One region of the Streptomyces sp. NPDC085460 genome, then DNA from elsewhere that is predicted to be linked to it. Evidence: riboswitches for the same ligand, from Rfam matches in the RefSeq annotation. Region 1 holds a riboswitch; each other region holds the start of a gene.

The links. A riboswitch is a leader RNA that binds a small molecule or an ion and turns the genes downstream of it on or off. The one in region 1 is predicted to bind cyclic di-AMP.
Region 2: it holds a riboswitch for cyclic di-AMP, as region 1 does, so the genes downstream of both, ACIGHB_RS11045 (peptidoglycan DD-metalloendopeptidase family protein) here and ACIGHB_RS27090 (transglycosylase family protein) in region 1, are expected to answer to the same signal.
Region 3: it holds a riboswitch for cyclic di-AMP, as region 1 does, so the genes downstream of both, ACIGHB_RS01455 (peptidoglycan DD-metalloendopeptidase family protein) here and ACIGHB_RS27090 (transglycosylase family protein) in region 1, are expected to answer to the same signal.

What each region holds. Positions count from the first base shown of each region.
Region 1 covers NZ_JBITTO010000011.1:62,874-68,495, reverse strand. The annotation lists gene ACIGHB_RS27105 (globin domain-containing protein) at 1-290, opposite strand, end outside; gene ACIGHB_RS27100 (cytochrome P450) at 423-1,751, shown strand; gene ACIGHB_RS27095 (transglycosylase family protein) at 1,960-3,075, shown strand; cyclic di-AMP (ydaO/yuaA leader) riboswitch at 3,340-3,516, shown strand; gene ACIGHB_RS27090 (transglycosylase family protein) at 3,521-4,267, shown strand; gene eno (phosphopyruvate hydratase) at 4,557-5,622, shown strand, end outside.
Region 2 covers NZ_JBITTO010000003.1:687,398-693,019, reverse strand. The annotation lists gene ACIGHB_RS11055 (PrsW family intramembrane metalloprotease) at 1-1,180, shown strand, start outside; gene ACIGHB_RS11050 (aldo/keto reductase) at 1,213-2,172, opposite strand; gene ACIGHB_RS11045 (peptidoglycan DD-metalloendopeptidase family protein) at 2,244-3,458, opposite strand; cyclic di-AMP (ydaO/yuaA leader) riboswitch at 3,470-3,621, opposite strand; gene ACIGHB_RS11040 (PP2C family protein-serine/threonine phosphatase) at 3,848-4,951, opposite strand; gene ACIGHB_RS11035 (MerR family transcriptional regulator) at 5,245-5,622, opposite strand, start outside.
Region 3 covers NZ_JBITTO010000001.1:316,180-321,801, forward strand. The annotation lists gene ACIGHB_RS01445 (DUF6126 family protein) at 26-190, shown strand; gene ACIGHB_RS01450 (tyrosine-protein phosphatase) at 215-1,036, opposite strand; cyclic di-AMP (ydaO/yuaA leader) riboswitch at 1,425-1,588, shown strand; gene ACIGHB_RS01455 (peptidoglycan DD-metalloendopeptidase family protein) at 1,593-2,561, shown strand; gene ACIGHB_RS01460 (SGNH/GDSL hydrolase family protein) at 2,730-3,533, shown strand; gene ACIGHB_RS01465 (STM4011 family radical SAM protein) at 3,520-4,383, opposite strand; gene ACIGHB_RS01470 (STM4012 family radical SAM protein) at 4,392-5,622, opposite strand, start outside.

The DNA.
Region 1 (5,622 bases):
AGGCTCTCGCCGACCGCCGCGTACAGGGCGGGGGAGGCGAGGAACTTGCGGTGGTCGCGGCCGAGGCGGCCCAGGTAGGCGGCGAGGCCGGGGTCGTCCAGCGAGGTCACGACGTGCGTGAGCGCGGCGAACAGCCGGTCGCGCTGCGGGACCAGGTGCTCGGGGTCCTCCGGGAAGAGCGCGCGCACGCCGGGGTTGCGCCAGAACAGGTGCGAGTAGAAGTACGTGACGGCGTGTTCGGCCCGTCTCTCGACGACCGCGAAGGTGCTTCTGAGCAAGGCGAGGTCCACGCGGGGAAATGTAGGGCACGGGCCGTCACGACGTGATCACCGGCCGGTGATCACGTCAGGTCGGGCGGCGGGATCCCGAGGACCGGACGGTACGGTCGGGGCGTGAGTGAAGGACCCGCCCCGATGCCCCATATGCCCGGTACGCCTGGAACATCCGGTACGAGCCCCGCGCCGGCCTCCTGTCCCGTCGCCGGCGCCTCGTCCGGAGCCGGCGGCGGGCCGGTTCCCGCGCTGTTCAGCTGGGAGTTCGCGAGCGATCCGTACCCGGCGTACGCCTGGCTGCGGGAGCACGCGCCGGTGCACAGGACCACCCTGCCCAGCGGGGTCGAGGCGTGGCTCGTCACCCGGTACGCGGACGCCCGGCAGGCCCTCGCCGACCAGCGGCTCTCGAAGAACCCGGTGCACCACGCCGAGCCGGGCAAGACCGGCATTCCCGGCGAGCGCAGCGCCGGGCTGATGACCCACCTCCTCAACATCGACCCGCCGGACCACACCCGGCTGCGGCGGCTCGTGTCGAAGGCGTTCACCCCGCGCCGCGTCGCCGCCTTCGCGCCGCGCGTGCAGGAGCTGGCGGACCGGCTCATCGACGACCTCGCGGCGCGGGGGAGCGCCGACCTCATCCACGAGTTCGCCTTCCCGCTGCCCATCTACGCCATCTGCGACATGCTCGGCGTCCCCGCCGAGGACCAGGACGACTTCCGGGACTGGGCCGGGATGATGATCCGGCACGGCGGGGGACCGAGGGGCGGGGTGGCGCGCTCGGTGAAGAAGATCCGCGGCTATCTCGCGGAGCTGATCCACCGCAAGCGGGAGTCCCTGCGGGAGGAAGGCGCGGACGACCTCATCTCCGGCCTCATCCGCGCCTCGGACCACGGCGACCACCTCACCGAGGCCGAGGCCGTCGCCATGTGCTTCGTGCTCCTCTTCGCCGGCTTCGAGACGACCATCAACCTCATCGGCAACGGCGCCTACGCCCTGCTGCGCCACCCGGAGCAGCGCGCCCGCCTCCAGGCGTCGCTCGCCGCCGGGGAGACCGGGCTCCTGGAGACCGGGGTCGAGGAACTGCTGCGGTACGACGGGCCGGTGGAGCTGGCGACCTGGCGGTACGCGACCACGGGGCTGAGCATCGGCGGGCAGGCGATCCCGGCCGGCGACCCGGTCCTCGTCGTCCTCGCGGCGGCCGACCGCGACCCGGACCGGTTCGGCGCCCCGGACACCCTCGACCTCGCCCGCGCGGACAACCAGCACCTCGGGTACGGGCACGGCATCCACTACTGCCTGGGCGCGCCGCTCGCCCGCCTCGAAGGACAGACCGCGCTCGCCACCCTCCTGACCCGCCTGCCGGACCTGCGACTTGCCGTCGATCCGGAGGAACTGCGGTGGCGCGGAGGGCTCATCATGAGGGGGTTGCGCACGCTTCCGGTGGAGTTCACCCCATCCGCACCCCCGCCCCGCGCGTGACGGTGTGTCAGAAATGTGATCTTCACGTGATCGGGAAGCCATCGACTTGTGACGGGCGTTCGAATGCGGCTACCTTCGCGCCAGCGTTCGGCCGGAACCCGGCCGTCCCAGCCGTCCCTGCCGTCACGCGAAAGGCCCCGACATGCTTTCCGGAAACGGACGACACCGTCGACCCCGTCAGGCTCCCGCGATCGTCGTCACCGCGGGAGTGACCGGATCCGCCATGGCGCTGCCGCTGCTCGCCGCCGGCTCCGCCTCCGCCGCCGACGCGGCCACCTGGGACCGGGTCGCCGCCTGCGAGTCCGCCGGCCAGTGGAGCGCCAACTTCGGCAACGGAGCGTACGGCGGCCTCCAGATGACACAGGAGGCGTGGGAGCGGCACGGCGGACTCGCGTACGCCCCCAGCCCGGACCTCGCCAGCCGCGCCCAGCAGATCGCCGTGGCCGACAAGGCGCTCTCCTCCGGCAGCACCGACTGGGCCACCTGCGCCCCCATCGCCGGGCTGACGAACGACGGCAAGGCGACCGGCGTACAGCCCGGCCCGGCCGTCCAGGAGGAGGACGAGGGCGGCGTGGCCCCCGAGTCGAACTGGACCGGTGGCGCGGACACCGGCGCGAGCTCCGGCGCGGAGAAGACGGCGCCGAAGCCCGCCGCGCCCGCCGAGAAGGCCACGACGGCCACCGAGCGGGCCGAGAAGGCCGAGAAGGCCGCCGAGACGGCGGCCGGCACCGCCACCGCTCCGGCCGCGCCGGCGAAGCCCACCACGCCCGCCGAGCCCACCGCGCCCGCCACGCAGGCCCCCGAGGGCACCGCCACGCCTCCGGCGACGCCCGCCCCCGACGCCTCCACGCCCGCCCCGGACGCCTCCACGGGCACCCCCGGCACCATCGCCCCCGGCACGACCGCGCCCGACGCCCCGGTCACGTCGCCGGACGCCTCGAAGACCCCGGCGGACCCCGAGGCGCCCGCCACCCCGGTGACCCCCGGTACGGACGGGGCTGACGTGTCGTCGGCCACACCCGGGACGGGCAAGCACCGGGGCGAGGCCGCCCCGGAGGAAACCGACAAGACGGACACCGAGCAGGAATCCGGTCGACATGCCGCAGCTGCGGACAAGGTCACCTCAATCCCCGTCAACTCGGACGCAAGTGACGCCTACACCGTGCGGCCGGGTGACAGCCTGTCGGAGATTGCGCGGGAGAACGATCTCCCCGGCGGCTGGGACGCCCTGTATGACGCCAACCGCCATACGGTCGGCACCGATCCGGATCTCATCCTCCCTGGTCAGAGCCTTGAGCTGACGAACCCTCCGTCGGAGAAGTGAGGCCGTTTCAGGGCCTTATGTCCGATTTTGGGAAAGTGAGACATGGGTCTCTTCGCCCCAACTGGCGTGTCACGTCCGCAAACTTTGCTTCCGTCAGCTCTCACCTGCGCAAACGAGGTCTGACGGAGTGCAAGTAAGGGCGATTTGTCCGTCGTAAGGCCCTTTGAACTTCGAGCAGGTGTGTGTCTACGGTCATCACCGCTCGCCACCGCGGGCCCCGTCGACCGAAACGCCGAGTCCTGCCGTCGGCCGCCGGGAACTGTCGTCGCGAAAGCGCCGCAGGCAGGAGTGGGGGACCCAAGGTTCGTGCCGGTCCCGGCCGTCGGGAACGACGGACGGCCGACCGGCTAGGGGTGAAGCCGCGCGCAAGGACGCGTGGCCGGGCGAACTCTTCAAGCCCGAACCCGACAGCTCACCTCACAGGCGTCGGTGAAGAGGAAACTCCATGCTGTTCTCCGGCACGGGCAAGCGCCGTCGTCCCTCCAAGGCCACTCGCGTCGTCGCCCTCGTCGGCGTCACCGGTGCGGCCGTCGCCGCCCCGCTGATGGCCGCCGGCACCGCCTCGGCCGCCACCGCCTCCGAGTGGGACCGCGTCGCCCAGTGCGAGTCCGGCGGCAACTGGTCGATCAACACCGGCAACGGCTACTACGGCGGCCTCCAGTTCTCGGCCTCCACCTGGGCCGCGTTCGGCGGCACCGCCTACGCCCCCACCGCCGACCAGGCCAGCAAGTCGCAGCAGATCGCCATCGCCGAGAAGGTCCTCGCGGGCCAGGGCAAGGGCGCCTGGCCGAGCTGCGGCGTCGGCCTCTCCTCCGCCTCCTACGACGGCGGCTCCGCCGAGGCGGCTCCGCAGCAGCAGAGCACCCAGCAGCAGAGCGCCCCGAAGCAGAGCACCCAGCAGAGCGCCCCGAAGCGCTCCGCCGAGCAGCCGGCCAACCGCAGCGAGCAGCGCCAGGCCCCCAAGGCCCAGGCCGCGCCGCAGGCCGCCGCCAAGAAGACCGTCACCACCCCGACCGGCAAGAAGGTCAAGAAGGGCGACGGCGAGTACAAGGTCGTGGCCGGCGACACCCTCAGCAAGATCGCCGCGGCGCAGGGCGTCGACGGCGGCTGGGCCGAGCTCTTCGAGCTCAACGAGGACGTCGTCGAGAACGCCGACCTGATCTACCCGGGCCAGCAGCTCCACCTGAAGTAAGGCCCTCGGCACCGGTGAGTCCGGCGGCTTCCCGGTGCCCGACGACCCTCCCGCGGTGACCACCCCGGTCCCGAGCCCCTTCCCCCGTGGGCTCCGGACCGGGGTTCTGCCGTTACTGTCCAGTAGATCCCGGGTCTTTCGTCCTTCGATGCGTGCTCTTGGGCCCTTTTTCGTCCCAGGGGACGGGCGGTCGGCTGGCCGGACCGCCGGAGCCGGTTAGGCTCTTGTCGCAAGGCGAACGAGACCTTGCGACCCCTGCGTCACACCTAGCGTCACATCCCAGAAGGAGATGCTCGTGCCGTCCATCGACGTCGTCGTAGCCCGGGAAATCCTGGACTCCCGAGGCAACCCCACGGTCGAGGTCGAGGTCGGCCTCGACGACGGCAGCACCGGTCGTGCTGCCGTGCCGTCCGGCGCCTCCACCGGAGCCTTCGAGGCCCTGGAGCTCCGCGACGGCGACCAGAACCGCTACCTCGGCAAGGGTGTCGAGAAGGCGGTCCTCGCCGTCATCGAGCAGATCGGCCCGGAGCTCGTCGGCTACGACGCCACCGAGCAGCGCCTGATCGACCAGGCCATGTTCGACCTGGACGCCACCCCGGACAAGTCCTCGCTCGGCGCCAACGCCATCCTCGGCGTCTCCCTCGCCGTCGCGCACGCCGCCTCCGAGGCCAGCGACCTCCCCCTCTTCCGCTACCTCGGCGGCCCGAACGCGCACCTGCTGCCCGTTCCGATGATGAACATCCTCAACGGTGGGTCGCACGCCGACTCCAACGTCGACATCCAGGAGTTCATGATCGCCCCGATCGGCGCGGAGTCCTTCTCCGAGGCGCTGCGCTGGGGCACCGAGGTCTACCACACCCTCAAGTCCGTCCTGAAGACCAAGGGCCTCTCCACCGGCCTCGGCGACGAGGGCGGCTTCGCCCCGAACCTGGACTCCAACCGCGCCGCGCTCGACCTCATCATCGAGGCCATCAAGCAGGCCGGCTACGTCCCCGGCAAGGACATCGCGCTCGCGCTCGACTGCGCCGCCTCCGAGTTCTACAAGGACGGCTCCTACGAGTTCGAGGGCAAGTCCCGCTCGGCCGCCGAGATGACCGAGTACTACGAGGAGCTCGTCTCCGCGTACCCGCTCGTCTCCATCGAGGACCCGCTGTTCGAGGACGACTGGGCCGGCTGGAACGTCATCACCGAGAAGCTGGGCGACAAGGTCCAGCTCGTCGGCGACGACCTCTTCGTCACCAACCCCGAGCGCCTCGCCCGCGGCATCGAGGAGAAGTCCGCCAACGCCCTCCTGGTGAAGGTCAACCAGATCGGCTCGCTGACCGAGACCCTCGACGCCGTCGAGCTCGCCCAGC
Region 2 (5,622 bases), on a different contig from region 1:
CCTGATCGTCCTCCTCGCGCTCTGCGCCCTGGTCATCCTGGCGCTGGTGCGGGAGCAGACCGGCACGGAGGGGTTCCTCGTCGGCCTGGGCCTCGCGGTCCTGCCCGTACCGCTGCTCATGGCGGCGTTCCGCTGGCTCGACCGGGTCGAGCCCGGCCCGTGGAAGAACCTGCTGTTCGCCTTCGCCTGGGGCGCGTTCGCCGCCGCCCTGGTCGCGATCCTGGCGAACTCCTTCGCCGTCCGCTGGATCGCCACCGCGACCGCCGACCCGCGCTCGGCCGACGACCTCGGCGCCACCGTGATCGCCCCGGTGGTCGAAGAGTCCGCGAAGGCCGCCGCGATCCTGCTGCTCTTCCTCTTCCGGCGGCGGGACTTCCGCAGTCTGGTCGACGGGGTGGTGATCGCCGGCTTCACCGCGACCGGCTTCGCGTTCACCGAGAACATCCTCTATCTGGGCAACGCCTTCGGCGAGGACCAGGACCTCGGCGACGGCGGGATCGGCGCCGTCACCGCCGGCACCTTCTTCGTCCGGGTCGTGATGTCGCCGTTCGCGCACCCGCTCTTCACGGTGCTCACCGGCATCGGCTTCGGTCTGGCCGCGCTCGCCCCGCGCGGGAAGCGGCTGCGCCGGGTCCTGCTGCCGCTCGCCGGTCTGCTGCTCGCGATGGGCGTGCACGCGCTGTGGAACGGTTCGGCGACCTTCGGCGGCCCGCTCGCCTTCTACGCCGTGTACGCGGTCTTCATGGTCCCGGCCTTCGGGCTGCTGACCTGGCTCGCGGTGTGGAGCCGGCAGAAGGAGCTGCGCACGATCGCCGGGGTCCTGCCGGCGTACGCGGCGGCCGGCTGGCTCTCGCCGGAGGAGCCGCTGGCGCTGTCCTCGATGCGGGCCCGCCGTACCGCGCGCGCGGTGGCGTCCCGTACGTACGGCAAGGCGGGGGCGCGGGCGGTCGGCGAGTACGAGTCCTTCGCCACCACCCTGGCCTTCCTGCGCGAGCGGGCCCGCCGGGGCACCGTGCCCGTGCCGGACTTCGCCGCGCGGGAGCAGGAGCTGCTGCACCACCTGTGGGAGCGCCGGGCGACGGCCTCGCCCGCGCTCTCGTACGCGGCGCGGGCGACCGGCCGGGTGTGGGTGCCGCCGCAGTACCTCGACTACGGCGGCTACAACCCCTACAAGGGCTAGCGCCTGTCCGGCCCTGATCCGCCGGACAGGCCCTAGCCCTGGGGCGTCTCGGAGGCGGCCGTCAGGCGGGCCGTTTCCTCCGCCGTCAGGGTCAGGGCGGCGGCCGCGACCAGGGCGGGGACCTGCTCGACCGTGCGGGCCGAGGCGATCGGCGCGGCGACGGTGGGGCGGGAGGCGAGCCAGGCGAGGGCGACGGTCGCCGGCTCGGCGCCGTGGGCCTCCGCGACCTCGTCGAGCGCGGCGAGGACGGCCTGCCCGCGCGCGGTCTCGGCGAGCGCGGAGGCGCCCCGGGCGCGGACGCTCTCGACGGTCCGGCCGGGCCGGTACTTGCCGGTGAGGAAGCCGGCGGCGAGGCCGTAGTACGGGACGGCGGCCAGGCCGGTGGCGGCGGCGGTGTCGAGGAGCGGGCCCTCGTACTTCTCCCGCGCGACGAGGTTGTACTCGGGCTGGAGCGCCACGTAGCGGGCGAGTCCCTCGGCCTCGGCGAAGTCGAGGGAGGCGCGCAGCCGCTCCGGGGAGATGTTGGACGCGGCGACGGCCCGCACCTTGCCGTCCTTCACGAGCTGGTCGAGGGCGGTGACGATCTCCTCCACCGGCACCGACTCGTCGTCGAAGTGCGTGTAGTAGAGGTCGATGTAGTCGGTGCCGAGGCGGCGCAGGGACTCCTCCGCGCCGGCCTTGATGGTGGGGGCGGAGAGGCCCTTGAGGCGGGAGTGGGCGCCGACCTTGGTGGCGACGACGATGTCGGAGCGGTTGCCCCGGGCGGCCAGCCAGCGGCCGATGATCGATTCGGACTCGCCGCCCTCGTTGCCCTCGACCCACTCCGAATAGACATCGGCGGTATCCACGAAGTTGCCGCCGGCCGCCGCGTAGGCGTCGAGGACGCCGAACGACCGCTCCTCGTCGGCGCTCCAGCCGAAGACGTTGCCCCCGAGGGCGAGCGGGAAGACATGCAGGTCGGAGGTGCCCAGCGGGCGCAGAGGTGACGTCATACGGACATCAACTCCGTGCACCGCCGGGCGTATTCCGATAGGGGAGCCTGAACCCCGACCGGAAGGCGGGCTCAGACCGTCAGGCCCTTGGACCGCAGCCACTCGGCCGGGTCGATGCCCGAGCCGTCCGGGGTGTGGACCTCCATGTGGAGGTGGGGCCCGGTGACGTTGCCGGTGGCGCCGACGCGGCCGATGGTCTCGCCGGTGGTGACGGTCTGGCCGGCGGCGACGGTCATGGAGGAGAGGTGGCAGTACCAGACCTCGGTGCCGTCCTCCAGCTGGAGGACGATCCGGTAGCCGTACGAGCCGGACCAGCCGGCCGAGGTGATGGTGCCGCCGTGCACCGCCTTGAGCGGGGTGCCGGTGGGGGCGGCGAAGTCGAGGCCCGTGTGGTAGCCGGAGGACCACATCGAACCGGACTGCATGTAGGTGGAGGTCAGGGTGTACGAGGAGAGCGGCATGGAGTAGCTGGCGGCCAGCTTGGCGAGCCGCTCGGCCTCGGCCTTCTCGGCGGCGATCCGCTCGGCCTCGGCCTTCTCCTTCGCGATCCGCTCCGCCTCCGCCTTGGCCTCCGCCCGGGCCTTCGCCTCGGCCTCGGCCTTCTCGGCGGCTTCCGCCTTGGCCTTGGCGTCCGCGGCGGCCTTCTCGGCGGCGGCCTTCTCGGCGGCCAGCTTCTCGGCGTCGACGGCGGCCTGCTGCTGCTGTTCGGCCTGCTGGAGGATGCGGGCGCGCAGGGCCTCGCCCGCGTCGGAGGCGGAGGCGGTGCGCTCCCCGGCCTCGGTGCCGGCGGCGGTGTCGGCCGGGGCGTTGTACGTGATCGAGGTGAGCGGCTTCGTGGCCGTGCCGCCCGCGGCGGCCACCAGGGTGTCCTCGACCGGGGCGGGGGCCGGCTCCTCGTCGCCGCCGGGCAGCAGGGCGCCGACGCCGGGCAGGTCGTGGGCGTCCGGCAGGCCGAGGTCGGGGAGGTCCGGGAGGGAGATCGCGACCGGGGGCTTCTCCTGCGCGGTGGCGAGGCCGCCCGCGCCGACGGCGGCGATGACGCCGACGCCGAGGACGGTGGAGGAGCGGGCGAAGTTGGAGCGCTGCTTCACGACCCGGTGCCGGCCGCCCGCGCGGCTCTCGGCGCGCAGGGAGCCCTCGGTCGGGTTCCACTCCCCGGGCGCGGGGGTGAAGGAGGGGGGGTCGTACGCGCCCGGCACTGTGCCGGCCGGGTCGTCCGCTCCGACGGCACCCGGGCCGCCGAAGGGCTCGAAGGGGGCACCGGGTACGGGGGTGTTGGACGCCACGGAGGCGCGCTCCTTTCCTTCCTTCTCGCCTACCGGGTTAGCTGACGGGTTCGGAGCAGGAAGGTCTCCTACGGGCGTTTTCGCACGGGGGGTGTGCGAGGGGCCCGATTCACCCCAAGGGATGGTTCCCCGGTTCCCTTTCGGGATTCGGCGTGTGCGCACGGAGCCGTCTCTTGCGACGGCTGGGACGACCGCGCTGCGTTATCGAACGTTAATAGACACGGCGGCCCTATTCCAAGCCGTTCCTCTTGATCATTCATTGAATTGGCAGGGATTCGCCCGAGTTGACCCCCGTTCAGCGAGGCCCGGCCAAACCCTCGGAATCTGACGTTGTGTCAATTGTTATCGCTGTGACACCTCGCGAGCACGCACGGTGACAGCGGCTCCGCTCAGCGCGCGGGCTCGGGCGGCACCACCGGCATCGTCCGCCTCCGCTCGGGCGCCCCCGCCGCCGGACGGCTCACCGCGAGCAGCGCCATGTCGTCCGTCGAACCGCCTCCGGTGTGCCGCCGCACGTCGTCCACGAGCGCGTCGAGCAGCTCCTCGGGCCCCGGGAAGACCGCCCCCGCGAGCCGGGCCGCCGGATCGTAGAAGACGCCGTACGCGTCCCGCGCCTCCGACAGCCCGTCCGTGTAGAAGAGCAGCGTCGCGCCCGGCGGGTACGGCCGCTCGTCGGCCCGGTCCGGCCAGACCGCCAACTCCCCCATCCCCAGGGGCAGCGCCGCCTCGGCCGGCTCGACCGTCTCCAGACGCCCGTCCCCGTACAGCAGCAGCGGAGGCGGATGCCCCCGGTTCACCACACGGACTCCGCCCCCCTCGTGCCGGACCTCCGCGAGCACAGCCGTCGTGAACCCCTCGAAGGCGTCGAGCCCTTCGCGCCGGGTCCCCTCCCGCGTGAGCGCCCGTTCGAGCCGCTGCGCCACCCCCTCCAGCGCCGCCTCCTGCTCGGCCGCCTCCCGGAAGGCGCCGATGACGACGGCCACCGCCTCCACCGCGTCCATCCCCTTGCCCCGCACGTCCCCGACCACGAGCCGCACCCCGTGCGGGGTGTCCTGCACCGCGAACAGATCGCCGCCGATGAACGCGTCCGCCTGCGCCGCCTCGTACCGGGCCGCGCACTGGAGCCCCGCGATCCGTTCCGCCGGCATGGGCAGCACCGCCCGCTGCGCCGCCTCCGCGATCACCCGCGCCGACGCCAGCCGCTCCCCGCTGCGCCGCACCACCAGGTTGATCAGCATCGCGAGCGCCGAGACGGTCACCACGGTCAGGGTCTCGGTGAGCGAGGGCACGTCGGACAGCGTGTCGTTGTACGCGTGCAGCCCGATCGAGGCCAGGATCGCCGCGATCCCGGTCAGCAGGGTCGTGAGCCGGGAGAAGAACGGCGCGGCGACCAGCGGGGCGGCGGAGAAGAGCGGCGCCGCCGTGTACGCCGCCGGGGTCGCCAGGTCGAAGAACACCCCGCCGACGATGATCAGCGGCGGCAGCGCCCGCAGGAACCTCCGGGCGGCCCCGTAGGGAGCGGACTGCGCCGGCGGCCCGCCGCCGTACGGCGTCCGGGGAGCGCCGGACCGGACCGCACGGCGGGGCTTCCCGCCCCGCCGCCGACCGCCCGCCGCTCCCCGAGGGTGTGTCACCGCGTACTCCTGCCCGGTCGCCGGCCCGCCGCCGGGCCCGGCGCCGCGCACCCTCCCAGGGTCCCCGCGACCGGCCCCGACGGCGACCGGCGGAGGGCCGACCGGGCGTACGACGCCGACCCCAGCGGAGCCGTGCCGTCAGCCCGTGGCGGTCAGAGGTTCCGCTCGGCCCAGATCGTCAGGGCGTCACGGACCAGGACCGCGGTGCCCTCGCCGTGCTGGTCGTAGTTCTTGGTGAACCTGGGGTCGTCCACGTACATCTGGCCGAGCCCGATCAGGTACTCCTTCGTCGGCCGCGTGGTGACGGAGAGCCAGTCGTACTGCCTCCGGGCCAGCGCCTGCACCTCGTCGCTGCCGGGCGCGAGCCCGGCGGCGGCCGCCGCACCGAAGTCGCGGGCGATGGCCGCCTGCGTCTCCATGAACTCCTTCTTCTCGGCCTCGCCGAGCGACCGCCACCAGCGGTCCCCCTGCTCGTACGCGTCGCGGCCCCACCGTTCGGTGACCTCCGCCTCGTACTGCGTGTGATCGAA
Region 3 (5,622 bases), on a different contig from region 1:
CGAGAGGTCGACCGACATGACCGACATGCCCGACAAGTCAGTGAATTCCGCCCCGGTCACCGGCGAGGAGCGCGGTGAGGGCAAGTTCCCCAAGGGGCTGGTGCTCCGCCTCTTCGCGTACCTGATCGCCGGTCACCTCTTCGCCGGCTTCCTCTACCTGCTCTTCATGCTCGGCGGGCAGAACCAGTAGCCGGACCCCGCGGCGGCGCGGGGCTCACGCCTCCGTGAGGAACCGTTCCCGCAGCCGCTCGCGGGTCTCGGGCGCCAGCTTGAGGCCCTCCGCGAGGTAGGTGTCCACGGAGCCCCAGGTCGCGTCGATCGTCTCGAAGGCGGCCCGGAGGTACTCGACCCGCGCGTCGAAGAGCGGGCTCAGCAGCTCCATCACCTCGGGCGCCATCGCGTCCCGGGCGGTGGAGCTGCGGCGCACCTTGTAGCGGCGGTGGGGGGCGTCGGACTTCACGTAGTCGGCCTCGATCGCCTCGCGCTCCACGCCCAGCGCGAGCAGGGTGATGGCGATCGAGAGCCCGGCGCGGTCCTTGCCGGCCGCGCAGTGCATCAGGGCCGGGACGGAGTCCTCGGCGAGGGCGTGCAGGACCCGGCTGTGCTCGTGGGTCCGCTCCACGATCATCCGGCGGTACGAGACCGTCATCCGCTCCGCGGCCTTGCCGTCGCCCAGCAGGTCCCGCAGCGTGTCGAGGTCGCCCTCGCGGACCATCCGCCAGAACTCCTTGCCGTCGGCCGGGTCGCTCAGGGGTATGTTCACGTTCCGTACGCCCGGGAGCTCGACGTCCGGCCCCTCCACCTTGGCGTCGGCGGCGTTGCGGAAGTCGAAGATCGTGTGCAGGCCGAGGCCGTCCAGGAAGGCGGCGTCGGACTCGGTGGCGTCGGCGAGGTGGCCGCTGCGGAACAGGGCGCCGGGGCGGACGGCGCGCCCGTCCGTCGTCGGCAGGCCGCCCACGTCCCGGAAGTTGCGGACCTCCGCGAGCTCGGGCTCGCCGGGTTCGAGGGGCTGGACCTGCGGCAACTGCTGCGTCACGGATGCTCCTGGGGGTAGGCGTTCACGGGACCGGACGAGATCGGTTCCCCCCGCAATCATCCCGGGGCGAGGGGCGCGGCGCACCCCCCTGGTCGGTAATGGGCGATCTGTCCGTATTGGAAGGTCTTGCGGTAACGCGCCCTGGTTGAGGGGGAGATGGAATTCCGCGCGTGAGCAGCGTCATAGAAGTGACGGATCGTGGCCGACCGCCCGGTTCAATCACCCTCCCTGAAAAGGGAATCGAGGGACCGTCATCCACGGAGGGTGACCGGAATTCCGGGCCCGAAGATCGCCCCGGAATGCCCGCGGAATACGGCGGCTTGTTCGCGTCGACCCCGCTCGTCTAGCGTCGCCGTCAATCCGGTCGGACCGCCGAATCCTGCCACCGTCCGGAATTCGACCCCATCCCATCGCATGGCAGGAGCGGGGGACCCAAGGAAGTACGCCGGTCCCGCGACGCAGGACGGCTCGGGGTGAAGCCGCGTGAGAAACGCGGCCGGGCATCTCCAGTCCGAACCCGACAGCTCACCTCGCAGGCGCCGGAGAGGAATTCGCCATGCCCGCGAACGGTAAGCACCGCCGCCAGAAGTCCACCCTCATCACCCGCGGCCTGGTCGCCGCCGGCACCGGCGGCGCCGTCGTCGCCCTGCCGCTGATCGGCGCCACCGGAGCGCACGCCGCCGAGCAGGCCGCCCCGGCCGCCGTCTCCGCCGGCGTCGTGAGCGCCGCCGCGCAGGCCCCGGCCGCCGCCCCGGCCGCCAAGGCCGCCGCCCCGAAGACGTACTCCGTCGTCGCCGGCGACTACCTGTCCAAGATCGCCGCCGAGCAGAACGTCGCCGGCGGCTGGCAGAAGCTCTACTCCGACAACCGCCAGGTCGTCGGCGAGAACCCCTCGCTCATCCTCCCGGGCATGAAGCTCACCCTCGGCGCCAAGAACACCGCCAAGGCCGCCGCCCCGAAGCCCGCCGCCGCGCCGAAGGCCGCCGCCAAGGCCGCCCCGAAGGCGGAGCGCAAGGCCGCCCCGAAGGCCCAGTCGTCCGGCGAGCAGACCCGCGCCTCGCGCTCCGCCGACCGCGCCGCCGCCCCGGCCGCCGCCGAGCCGGCCGCGCAGACCGCCTCCACCGGCTGGGTCGCCCCGGTCTCCGGCGGCGTCTCCACCCCGTACCGCGCCTCCGGCTCCATGTGGTCCTCCGGCTACCACACCGGTGCCGACTTCATCGCCTCCTCGGGCACCACCGTCCGCGCCGTCGGCGCCGGCACGGTCGTCTCCGCCGGGTACAGCGGCGCGTACGGCAACGAGGTCGTCATCCAGCACGCCGACGGCAACTACTCGCAGTACGCCCACCTCTCCTCCCTCGCCGTCTCCGCCGGCCAGTCGGTCAGCGGCGGCCAGCAGATCGGCCTCTCCGGCTCCACCGGCAACTCCACCGGCCCGCACCTGCACTTCGAGATCCGCACCTCGCCGAGCTACGGCGCGGACATCGACCCGCTGGCCTACCTGCGCCAGCACGGCGTGTCGATCTGACCCGTCCGGCCCACGGCCGTCCGAAGGCCCCGCACCCCCGGTGCGGGGCCTTCGCCCCGCTCCGGCTATTCCGGCTTGGCAAATTCTTTATCGGTGGCATATATCACCCGCCGTCAACCCCTCCTTACGGTCGCGTAGGTCACATCCGAAACGGAAGGATGTGCTGACGTGGCAGACGATTCGAGAGAAACAGACAAGAACGCGTTCGGGTCATTCGGGTCGTACGCGGCGATCGGTGACAGCTTCACCGAGGGCGTCGGAGACCCCGGACCCGACGGCACCTACGTCGGCTGGGCCGACCGCTTCGCGGTGCTCCTCGCCGACCAGCTGCCGGACCACGAGTCCTTCCGCTACGCCAACCTGGCCGTCCGCGGACGCCTCCTCGACCAGATCGTGGCCGAGCAGGTCCCCCGGGCGAAGGAGCTCGCCCCCGACCTGGTGACCTTCTGCGCCGGCGGCAACGACATCATCCGCCCCGGCACCGACCCCGACGACGTCGCCGAGCGCTTCGAGCGGGCCGTCCAAGACCTCACCTCCGCCGTCGGCACCGTCATGGTCACCACCGGCTTCGACACCCGCGACGTGCCCGTGCTCAAGCACCTGCGCGGCAAGATCGCCACGTACACGGCCCACGTCCGCGCCATCGCCGACCGCTACGACTGCCCGGTCCTCGACCTGTGGTCGCTCCGCTCCGTCCAGGACCGGCGCGCCTGGGACGACGACCGGCTGCACCTGTCGCCCGAGGGGCACACCCGGGTCGCGCTCCGCGCCGCCCAGGTCCTTGGCCTGCCGGTCCCGGCCGACCCCGACCAGGCGTGGCCGCCGCTGCCCGCCCGGGGCCCGCTGGAGGTCCGCAGGGACGACATCCACTGGGCGCGCGAGTACCTGGTGCCGTGGATCGGGCGGCGGCTGCGCGGCGAGAGCTCCGGCGACCACGTCGAGGCCAAGCGCCCCGACCTCATGCCCCTGTAGCTCCCGGACGGCCGGCGGGGATCCGCTCCAGGACCCCGCCGGCGAACACGTCGTACAGCGGCAGCGTCTCCAGGTGGACGTAGCCGATGTGGCAGTCGCAGGCGGCGAGGGGACAGGCCCGGGGCCGCAGCGCGGCACGGTAGGAGCCGTCGTACAGGTTGCCCAGTTCGGCCCTGACGAAGTGGCAGCGCCGCACCGTCCCCTCGCCGTCCACCGACACCACCGACTCGCCGGTCCGGCAGGGCAGCCCCGCCGAGCGGTGCGGACGCCGGCTGTAGCCGAAGAGCGGATCGATCTCCGTCCACACCGCCGCCTCCGCGTCCGTGTACGCGTGCCCCTCCGCCGCGTTCACCCACAGGTAGACGTGGTCCGGCAGCGCCGACCGCAGCCGCACCGCCTCCGCGTGGTGCTCGGGCAGGCCCACGACGCCCACGCTGAACCGGACGCCCCGGGCCGCCAGGTCGAGCGCCTTGCCGAGGAAGCGCTCGTACGGGGTCTGCCCCGGGTGGTACGTGCACCACAGGGCCAGCGACCCGAGGTCCGCCCCGTCGAGCCACGAGGTGCGGCAGCTCAGATTGGTCTGGATCGCCACCCGCTCCACGTGCGGCAGCCGCGACAGCTCCACCAGCGCCCGCCGGTACCAGGAGCGGACCAGGCCCTCGCCCCACGGCGTGAAGAGGATCCGCAGCCGGTCCCCGGTCTGCCCGGCCGCCCAGCCGGTGAACCGTTCCAGCGCCGCCCGGTCCGCGCGGAGCGTCTCCGGGCTGTCCCGCCGCTTGGCGAACGGGCAGTACGGGCAGTCGTAGTCGCAGGAGGCGAGCGGCCCCCGGTACAGCAGCGTCAGGTCCACGCCCGCCCCTACTTCGGCTCGTACGCGGCCATCGCGGCCCGTACGGCGGGGGAGAACAGCTCGGGGCCGAGCCCGTCCGAGTGCGCGAGCCCCTCCGGCGACAGCCGCAGCAGCCCGTCCGGCGCCGACCCGTCCAGCCAGCCGTACCCGGCGAACCGTTCCAGCTCCGGCCCGAAGTCGTCGAACGCCCCCGACCCGAACCGCTCCTCGTACCCGGCGAGCTCCATGCCCTGCGCCTGGAGCAGCGACTGGAGGAGGTGGCGGCGGCGCGCCTCCGCCCCGTCCACCCACCGGCCCACCTGCGCCCGGGAGAAGTCCCCCGTCTCCGTGTAGGCGTCGATGATCGAGCGGATCTCCCGCATGTCCACCGCGTAGTCGAAGGAGTAGTGCAGCGCCGAGGTGTACGAGCGGGCTCCGCAGCCGAGACCGATCATGCCGTCCGTCTGGCAGGCGTGGTCCTCGGGGCCCGACGGGCCCGCGTCCGCCCGCCGGAACATGCGCATCGACACCTGCTCGTAGCCGTGCCCGAGGAGGTGGTCGCGCCCCTGCCGGTAGAGCCGCAGCCGCCGCGCGTCCCACTCCCCGTCCGACTCCGCCGGGGCCGAGCGGCCGAGCCCGGTGAGCGGCCGCACGTACAGCGGGTACAGGTACAGCTCCTCGGGACGCCAGGCGAGCGCCGCGTCCAGCGAGTACCGCCAGGACTCCTCGGTCTGCCCGTCGATGCCGTAGATGAGGTCGATGTTGAGCACCGGCACGCCGGTGTCCCGGATCCGGCCGAGCGCCGCCTCCACGTCGGCGCGCCGCTGCGGCCGGACCGCCGCCCGCGCCTCGGCGTCCACGAAGCTCTGCACGCCGATGCTGAGCCGGGTCGCGCCGCGCGCGGCGAGGACCGCCAGCCGGTCGGCGGTCGCGGTGGCCGGGGAGGTCTCCACGGAGAGCGGCACCGCCCGCAGATCCGCGCCCATCCGGTGCTCGGCGATGTCGCAGAGCCGCTCCAGCTCGCCGGCGGTCAGGAAGGTGGGCGTACCGCCGCCGAACGCCGCCGTCGCGAACCGCACCGGTTCCGCGCCGCCCAGCGCCTCCCGCACCGCCACGGCCTGCCGGTCCAGCGCGTCGAGGTAGCGGGTGGTCAGCTCGTCCGGGGCCCCGATGCGGGTGAAGAGGTTGCAGAAGCCGCAGCGGACCTCGCAGAAGGGGATGTGCGCGTAGAGCGAGAGGGCGTCCTTCGGCTCGCCCGCC